Linked DNA regions of Solitalea lacus. The protein of the gene in region 2 binds, or shares a complex with, the protein of the main gene of each other region. Links are inferred from orthologs where the notes say so. Each region holds a gene or a part of one and is shown on either strand. Other genes may lie near its edges.

Region 1 (3,911 bases), 460 kb from region 2 along the record:
GTGATCTCGACGGATGCCGTTTGCCCTGCAATTACATTTACTGTTTTTTCCTGTGGATTAAGACCAACAAAAGTTACTAATAGTGTGTAGGAACCCTCTTTTATACCTTTCAACAAAAAAGAACCTGAATCATTGGCGATTGTTCCTTTGTTAACCTCTTTAAGGATAATGTTTACCGTTGCCGCTGGATTGCCATCGCTGGTTTTAACAGTTCCTGAAATGCTTCCATTTTTAGTCTGAGCTTTTGCACCAAAACTAAAAAAGAGCATTATAAAACCTACTATATAGGAAAGAGAGGTAGATTTGTAGTTGTTATTATACATTTTAGTAAGTGTTATTTGTATTAAATCTAAATTAGGCACAAAGGTATAAATCGAATTGAAGTTGGCAAATATTATTTGTAATTAATCTAAATAACTTTGAGTGAGATCTATTTGTGTTGAAACTGCTTGCTTTTAGAGTATGGAGTTAGATTAAACTACCATCGTTTTTTGGTCTTAGTTGGCGTTCTAAAGATGTAGCGTCAAATTTTTTCCTATTTTTGCGCTTCGCCTAAAAGCGTTAAACACATGAAGATTTCTTATAGCTGGTTAAAACAATATATTAATACAGAATTAAGTCCTGAGGAGATCTCAAAAATTCTTACTAACACAGGATTAGAAGTTGAAAGTCTGGAGAAAATTCAGACCGTTCCTGGAGGACTAGAAGGGCTCGTGATTGGCCATGTTACTTTCCGTGAAAAACATCCCAATGCTGATAAGTTAAGCGTTACAAAAGTAAATGTTGGGGGAGAGCGTGAGTTGGATATTGTGTGTGGTGCTCCAAATGTGACTTCCGGACAAAAGGTGGTGGTGGCTACGGTTGGTTGTACGGTTTATCCAAGTTCGGGTGAGCCATTTGAAATTAAGAAAGCCAAAATACGTGGTGAGGTTTCAGAAGGAATGATCTGTGCCGAAGATGAAATTGGTTTGGGTGAGTCGCACGCAGGAATTATGGTATTGCCGGAAGACGCACCTATTGGTATGCCGGCAAAGGAGTATTTCAAAATAGAAGATGATTACTGTTTTGAAATAGGCCTAACACCAAACCGCATAGATGCAGCCTCGCATATTGGAGTGGCTGGTGATATTGCAGCCTTTCTGAAAAGTCAAGTGATCCTTCCTTCGGTTGATGGGTTTAAGGTTGATAACCATGACTTAACGATTGGAGTTGAGGTGGTTGATGCTGAAGCCTGCCCTCGTTACTCAGGAGTAACCATTTCGAACGTAACCGTTAAAGATTCTCCTGAATGGTTGCAAAATAAACTACGTGCCATTCACATCAGACCGATCAATAATATAGTGGATGTGACCAATTTCGTTTTGCATGAAACTGGCCAACCATTACATGCTTTTGACGCTGCAGAGATCAAAGGCAATAAAGTAATCGTTCGCAAAGCTGCTGAAGGTACGAAGTTTGTAACTTTGGATGGCGTTGAACGCATCCATTCTGCTGAAGACCTGATGATCTGCAATGCTGATGAAGAAATGTGTATTGCCGGAGTTTTTGGAGGATTACAATCAGGGGTGAAGAACGAAACCAAATCTATATTCCTTGAATCTGCATATTTCAACCCTGTTTTAGTTCGTAAAACCGGTAAACGTCATAATCTCAAAACGGATTCATCATTCCGATTTGAGCGTGGTACCGATGCTAATGCAACTGTTTTCGCATTAAAACGTGCTGCTTTGCTGATTAAAGAAGTGGCAGGAGGTTCAATTTCTTCGGAGGTTGTTGATATCTATCCTACGGAAGTTAAAAAAGCTGAAGTGGAGATCACTTATAAAAATGTGCATCGTTTAATCGGTAAACAAATCCCTGCTGAAGAGATCAAATCAATACTCGCTGCGTTGAACTTTGATATTTTAGCCGAAAATATCGATGGATTACATGTAGGAGTACCCACCAATAAAGTGGATGTTACACGCGAAGTTGATGTTATTGAGGAGATTTTGCGTATTTACGGATACAATAACATCGAAATTCCAACAATACTTAACTCATCTTTGTCATTCGCTGTGAAGCCCGACAGAGAAAAGTTGCAAAATGCAGTTTCTGATTTCTATACGGCTAATGGCTTTAATGAAATCATGTCTAATTCATTAACCAAATCAGCCTATAGTCAGTTAACTGCAACAATTAGTTCTGAGGAAAACGTTGAGATTTTAAATCCATTGAGCAGTGATTTAGACGTGTTGCGTCAAACTTTATTGTTTTCGGGATTAGAAGCAATAGCCTACAATCAAAATAGGAAAAACGCTGATTTAAAACTGTATGAATTCGGCAAAATCTACAAAAAGACTGAAAATGGCTATTTTGAAGAACCTCGTTTAGCTCTTTTTGTTACCGGTCGTAAAGAACAGGAGCAATGGAATGCTACAAATGACCAGGTTGATTATTTCTCGCTGAAAGGTTTTGTTGATGCGCTTTTAACAAAGTTGAAAGTATCTGTTGTATCATCAGAGGTAGTTAAAAATGATTTGATTAGCGAGGGACTTACCTATAAAAAAGGTAAAAATGTAATTGTTCAGTTAGGTCAAATTAACAAAGCCATCCTTAAAAAGATGGATATCGACAAACCTGTCTTTTTTGCTGACATTAATTGGGAATATTTGTTAAAAGTACAGCTGAATAATAAGACAGAATATACAGAAGTGGCTAAGTTCCCTGCTGTTCGTCGAGATTTGTCGATGTTGGTTGATAGCTCGTTAAACTTTTCTCAGCTGAAAGATCTTGCATTTCAGGCTGAAAAGAACTTGCTGAAAGAGGTTAATATTTTTGATAAATACGAAGGTGATAAATTGCCACAGGGCAAGAAATCATATGCGTTGAGTTTTGTTATTCAAGATGAGGAGAAAACCCTTACTGATAAGCAAATTGACGCTATTATGCAAAAGTTGGTAACCGGATTTGAAAAACTGGGTGCTGAAATTAGAAAATAAGTTGTTTTATTGTTGTTATTAGTAGTCGGATTGGAAGTTCGAATAAATAAATTATCTTGAACAAGTGAATAAATAGTATTAATCGGTTTAAAAATTAGATTTATTTACAAATTACTAATAACTAAATGGCTGAACTGGTACGGACTCTCGAACAGCTCCAACAAAAGATGCAGAAACTAATGTTGATGCATAGCAAGTTGCAACAGCAACACGTGGCTCTTTTGCATGAATTGGAGCAGGTTAAAACAGAGTCAGAAAACCGAAAAGCCAAAATTTTGGAGTTGGAAGACAAGGTAAAAGTTGTCAGAATTGCGTCATCGTTATCAGCTGGTAATGAAAAGGCACTTGACATCCAGCAAAAAATTAACGAATTTGCGAAAGAAATAGACAGGTGCATTGTGCTTCTGACTAAATAAACTCGTGATTTAAATGCTCAAATGGGAGAAATTTCCATTAAAATAAATATTGCCGACAGGGTGTATCCGTTGCGTATTAACGCTTCTGAAGAGGAAACTGTAAGGAAAGCCGCCAAGGAAATTAATGACCGGATAAAGATGCTGATGCAAAATTATGAGGTTAAGGATAAACAAGATTTACTATCAATGTGCGTATTGCATTATGCAACAGCTGCTCTCAAATTCGATGGTAAACGTTTAATTGAAGATGATGGCATCTCCGATAAGATAGCTGAACTTGATCAACAGTTGAGCCAGTTTCTAGCTAGTCAGTAATTAATTATTGAGAGCAAAAACAAATTTAACCGCAGTTAAATTTTATATAAGTCACATTGTTTACTTGGTTGGTTGCCAACTCCTGCAAAGTGGTATATATAAGTTTTAGTTGCGGTTTTTTATTTTTTAAAAATTAGAATGGATATTATTTTATATGTAGTGGTTGCGTTGGGAGCAGGTATCGGAATTGACCGTTATT
Region 2 (5,627 bases):
AGTTCCACTGGCGGTAATAATATCATTGCCAATTTGTTCGGCCAAATCTTGATGATCTGCTTTTTTTATAACTTGAGAAGGATCATCAGGCAACACTAAATCTTGTCCTTGATAATTTTTATGAATGATTGGCTTAACTCCGGCTCCGCTACAATCCGGCGAAGTATCTACATGTGAACAAAAACACAAAACCGGAACATTCTTTTCACTCGTAGCAGGAATGGTTGCATATACATAGCCGAAATCATCTAAATGAGCATCATCAATGCCCATTGCTTTTAGCTCTTCAACTAAAATGCGGCTTAGATTTTTCTGTTTTTGGGTAGTAGGTGCGGCTGTTGAATGCGGATCAGATTGAGTATCAACCTGAACGTAACGCATAAAACGCTCGGTAACGGTAAATTTATAATTGTTCATAAAATTTATTGGGATATAAAAGAAACCATAGCCCATAGAATAAACTATGGTTTAAATTTTAAACAAGGTATACGGCATCTTCCTGACCTTCAATGCCCAAAACCACATCAATATGTTCTTGAGCAACCGTTGAAAGTTCCAGCCCTACAAAATCATTGTGTATAGGAAAAAGCTTATGACTTCTATCAACCAATACTACAGTACGCACTTTTTTGGTTGGAATATTAAGAAATATTCCTAGTCCGTACACTAATGTACGACCAGTATTCAGCACATCGTCAACCACTACAATTACTTTATTGGCGCATTCTTCAATAGGAAGATCGGTTTTGGCATTTAACGAGCTGCTGGTTTTCTCCAACTCAATATTTACCAATGTTACTTTTATATCTCCTATTGATTCAATAACCTTTTTTAAACGGGCAGCCAAAGTGTTCCCACGCGGAACGATACCTGCAAGAACAATCTCCTTTTCATCAAAGTTATCTTCAAAAATCTGATACGCTATACGATCAACTTTTTGCTGTATCTGTTTTTTATCGAGAATCTTTATTTTATCACTCATGAGTAAAATTTAGGAGTTAAAAATAACGGTAAATAGTGCAATTGCCAATAGGTTTACTTATACGGATAAAAAACAAAATTAGCCCCTTCAGGAATTACTACAAATAAGCACATGTATTGTTTAGGGTCTTTGTAGTTGTTCACAAAATATTCCTGACGCTCTTTTGCAATAATATTCTTCTCAGTAAACTCTTCAAGCGTTGAAGCATTAATATTCCATGAGGTCTTCAGCTCTTTGCTGCTCAGGATAGTTTGTCCCAGACTTACTTCATGCTGATGTGCTACAAAAATTGGAAAATCCGAAAATTTAGCCTCAATAATATCAAGCGCTACTTCTTTAATTGCCTCATTATATAATTTAAGATCCTTTTCCAAACCAATTAATGGACTCGGACCTTGGGGTTGTTGTTCGTTTTCTAACTGCATAATACTATTCTGAATGAGTCTGCCCTCATTATGTAGTTCATTATTTTCTTTTTAGCAATACTACATTCTCAACGTGAATGGTTTGTGGGAACATATCAACCGATTGAATTTTCGCAACTTCGTATTTTTCACTTAATAAAGCTAAGTCACGAGCTTGCGTGGCCGGATTACAACTTACGTACACAATCTTTTCGGGCTCCATTTCGTTAATACGGGCAACCACATCAGCATGCATACCAGCCCTTGGCGGATCGGTAATTACCACATCAGGCTTGCCATGCTGGGCAATAAACTCAGCATTAAGCACATCCTTCATGTCGCCTGCATAAAACAAAGTATTATCAATTCCATTTATGGCAGAATTGATTTTGGCGTCTTCAATGGCATCTGGCACATACTCAACCCCTATTACTTGTTTTACTTTTCGGGCAACAAAGTTTGCAATAGTTCCGGCGCCTGTATATAAGTCGTATACCAATTCATCGCCTTTAAAATCAGCAAAATTGCGTGCTATTTTATATAGATTATAGGCTTGTTCCGAATTGGTTTGATAGAAAGATTTAGGAGAAATTTTGAACTTAATCCCCTCCATTTCTTCAAAAATATGATCGTTACCTTTAAAGGTAATCACTTCTTGATCAAAAATGGTATCATTCCTTTTTTGATTAACGATATATAACAATGAAGTTATTTGAGGGAAATGGTTATCAATATAATTCATCAAGCCATTAATAGTATCCTCATCGTTTCTGGCAAAAACAACAATCACCATCAGCTCGCCGGTACTGGCAGTACGAATGATTAGATTACGTAAAAAACCATGATGCTCTTTAAGATCATAAAATTCGAGTTTATGTTCCAAGGCATAGCTTCTTACTGCATTTCTGATTGAGTTGGAAGGATCTTGCTGCAAATAGCAATGTTCAATATCAATAATCTTATCGAAACGTTGCGGAACATGGAAGCCTAAAGCTTCGGTCTGCTCCAGGTTGTGACGATTGTCCATATCTTCTTCCGTAAGCCATCGCTTATTGGAAAAAGTGAATTCCATTTTGTTGCGGTAATACGCTGTTTTTTCTGAACCCAATATCGGAGTAAGTGTTTCCGTACTTAAACCTCCAATGCGCTCCAGGGCGTCTACAACCTGCTTTTGTTTATATTTTAACTGACCTTCATAGGTTAAATGTTGCCATTTGCAACCACCACAAATACCAAAATGTTCACAAAAAGGCTGGGCGCGATATTCAGAAGGTTTATGCAAAACATCTACCTTCCCCTCAAACAACTGTCTCCTTCTGTAGGTTACATTAATATCCACTACATCGCCAGGTACTGCTTTATCAACAAAAATTACCCGATCATTGTGTCTACCAATTGCACGTCCATCGTGTGCAATGTCAACTATTTCTACTCCCTCTGCAATATAGGGTTCAAACTTCTTTTTTGCCATCAGGCTGCAAAAATACAATTTTTAAGACTGTGGTTAAACTGTTAGTTTAAGCTAAGAAAAACTCGAATCATCTTTTAAAGGCAAACTGAATATACCATAAAAGAAAACCCCGTCAGCATTTCTACTATACGGGGCTCAACCTAAACCAATTTATCTATGAAACTTTACAATTTGAAAAGTCTAATTATGAAACGGGAAAAGCTACACTTTGTTTTATTATAAAGCTCAATTTTTTGTTCAAGCTCTTGTGAGAAGTCTTTTAATTCTCGCCTCATAATGAAATGAGCTTATTTCATGCTGCAAAAATAAAACATTTATACCAAAAACCAAAACGGTATATTTGTAAAAATGGTGTAACAATTACACTTACCTATGCAACAAACTTATGCAAAAGCTCCTCTGATTAAATAAGGAAGGATTTCATTTCGGAAGGCAATGAAATTTTTTTTCACATCAGCATCCGAAACAGATGTAAAGGCAAAGGAGAACACAATGCTTTTACTGGCGGTTACTAAAAATTGAATACGACGTGCCTGGTCACTTTTATCTTCGACATTACGAACCCTCATTACCAAATCCATTATGAGACTTTCAATCTCTGTGGAAAGATTTTTAAGAAAAGCTTGTGCATTTGCCGATTCACGAATAAAATCCCAGCCGATAAACTCATTACAAGCAGTGTAAGTTAGGCGGCTGGTTTTTAATATAAGGCTTGAAATTTCTTCAACACTTAATTTTGACTGCTTGGGATCAACGCTATCTGCAATTTCCTGGATATGCTTTTCAAGATAATCCATGATAATTGCATTGAGGATCAATTCCTTACTTTCAAAATATTTATAGATGGTGGCTTTTGCCAAATTAGCCTTTGCTGCAATTTCATTCACACTGGTTTTATGGTAACCATAACGGCGAAATAAATGCTGTGCTGCATTTTTTATACTAAGTGATATTTTATCAACATCCATCTACAGGTATCCTTAAATAATTTCTGATTGGAATTGTTTAAGGAAACGAACGTCGTTTTCAAAAAACAGTCGTAGGTCTTTGATCTGATATTTCAGCATGGTAATTCGTTCAATACCCATACCAAATGCAAAACCGGTATACTTATTCGAGTCGATGCCGCAATTCTCCAACACATTAGGATCAACCATACCACATCCTAAAATCTCAACCCAACCGGTGTATTTACAAACATTACAACCGCTACCTCCACAGATCATACAGGTTACATCCATTTCTGCCGATGGCTCGGTAAAAGGAAAGAAAGATGGACGGAAACGAACTTCTGTACCTTTGCCGTACAGTTCCTGAACGAAATAATAAAGCGTTTGCTTTAAATCCGCAAACGAAACGTTTTCGTCAATATACAAACCTTCTACCTGATGGAAGATACAGTGAGCACGGGCCGATATAGCTTCATTACGGAACACTCGTCCCGGCATAATGGCTCTAAACGGCGGTTTACCGTTTTCCATCATACGTACCTGTACTGATGAAGTATGAGTACGAAGGGCAATATCTCCCTTATCCGAACCTGTATTTTTTTGAATGAAGAAGGTATCCTGCATATCGCGAGCAGGGTGTTCTTCAGGGAAGTTCAATGCCGTAAAGTTATGCCAATCGTCTTCAATCTCCGGTCCTTCAGCTACATTGAAACCAATGCGCGAAAAAATCTCAACAATTTCTTTGCGCACGAGTGATATTGGATGACGGGATCCAATATTCACCGGATTCCCAGGTAAGGTTAAATCAATACTACTTTGCTGTTGCTGATGATTTTCAAACTGCTCTTTAAATTCAAGCACTTTTGCTTCAGCCGCCTGCTTACATTCATTTAATACTTTACCTAAAGCCCGCTTTTCTTCCGGGGTAGTTTGCTTAAATTCTTCAAACAAATCACCAATAATTCCTTTTCTACCTAAAAACTTAATCCGAAACTGCTCTAGTTCGTCGGCATTGGCCGGAGTAAATGCGTTGATTTCCGCTATGTAACCTTCAATTTTCGATTGCATGCGGCAAAGATAAAATTTTTACACATCTGAATTACATTCAATTCGCCACAAAATATACCCAAAACCAAAGAAGTACAGTTAACTCAACTCTATTTACAATAAGACTCACCCAACAAAAACCACAATCTGTTAACAAAAACTTAAACAAGTCCTGGCATTTTCATACAAATTTCCATGGGAAACCAACATCTAAAAAGACTCAGAGTTTTTCTTTCCACTTTCTCTTTTTTTCCACAAAATCACCATCTCACTTCTGTTTATCAACTAAATGATTCATATTAAGCCCAAGTAAAATAAATTAAGCCTCTGGGACAAAAAATAGATTCCGTAAAAACTCTTATTTTTACCCCCTTGAAATAATTATGGACAAAAGGTGGATCACACATTCGGATTATAATAATGAAGTAATTGACTTACTAACTCAGGAGCTGAATGTTTCCCCTATTATTGCCCAGTTATTGGAGCGACAAGGCATTACTTCTTTTGAAGAAGCCAAGTGTTTTTTCAGGCCTGACATCAACCATCTTCATGATCCTTTTTTAATGAAGGATATGGAGAGTGCAATTGAACGCATTGAAGCTGCCATTAAATCGAACGAAAAAATTTTGATTTATGGCGATTACGATGTTGACGGTACAACTTCCGTTTCATTGGTATATAGCTTCTTCCGCAAATTCTACAATCATCTCGACTACTATATTCCCGATCGTTATAAAGAAGGCTATGGCATTTCCTTCCAAGGCATAGATTAT

Evidence for each region.
Region 1: the proteins of pheS (region 2) and pheT are in contact, whole or in part, in a crystal structure (PDB 6P24), measured with the Escherichia coli proteins. The link is inferred for Solitalea lacus from one-to-one orthologs.

Annotation. Positions count from the first base shown.
Region 1 is NZ_CP091740.1:1,421,426-1,425,336, forward strand. The notes cover bases 182-3,275. They hold pheT (phenylalanine--tRNA ligase subunit beta), read left to right. Parts: upstream 182-569; coding sequence 570-2,981; downstream 2,982-3,275. Other genes in these bases: L2B55_RS06005 (TonB-dependent receptor), read right to left, coding at 182-323; L2B55_RS06015 (hypothetical protein), read left to right, coding at 3,107-3,275. Also shown: more of L2B55_RS06005, read right to left, coding at 1-181; more of L2B55_RS06015, read left to right, coding at 3,276-3,397; L2B55_RS06020 (cell division protein ZapA), read left to right, coding at 3,419-3,712; rny (ribonuclease Y), read left to right, coding at 3,851-3,911.
Region 2 is NZ_CP091740.1:965,547-971,173, reverse strand. The notes cover bases 2,857-5,627. They hold pheS (phenylalanine--tRNA ligase subunit alpha), read right to left. Parts: upstream 4,876-5,627; coding sequence 3,838-4,875; downstream 2,857-3,837. Other genes in these bases: recJ (single-stranded-DNA-specific exonuclease RecJ), read left to right, coding at 5,238-5,627; L2B55_RS04120 (TetR/AcrR family transcriptional regulator), read right to left, coding at 3,241-3,825; rlmD (23S rRNA (uracil(1939)-C(5))-methyltransferase RlmD), read right to left, coding at 2,857-2,857. Also shown: pepT (peptidase T), read right to left, coding at 1-417; L2B55_RS04135 (phosphoribosyltransferase family protein), read right to left, coding at 476-982; L2B55_RS04130 (hypothetical protein), read right to left, coding at 1,036-1,407; more of rlmD, read right to left, coding at 1,448-2,856.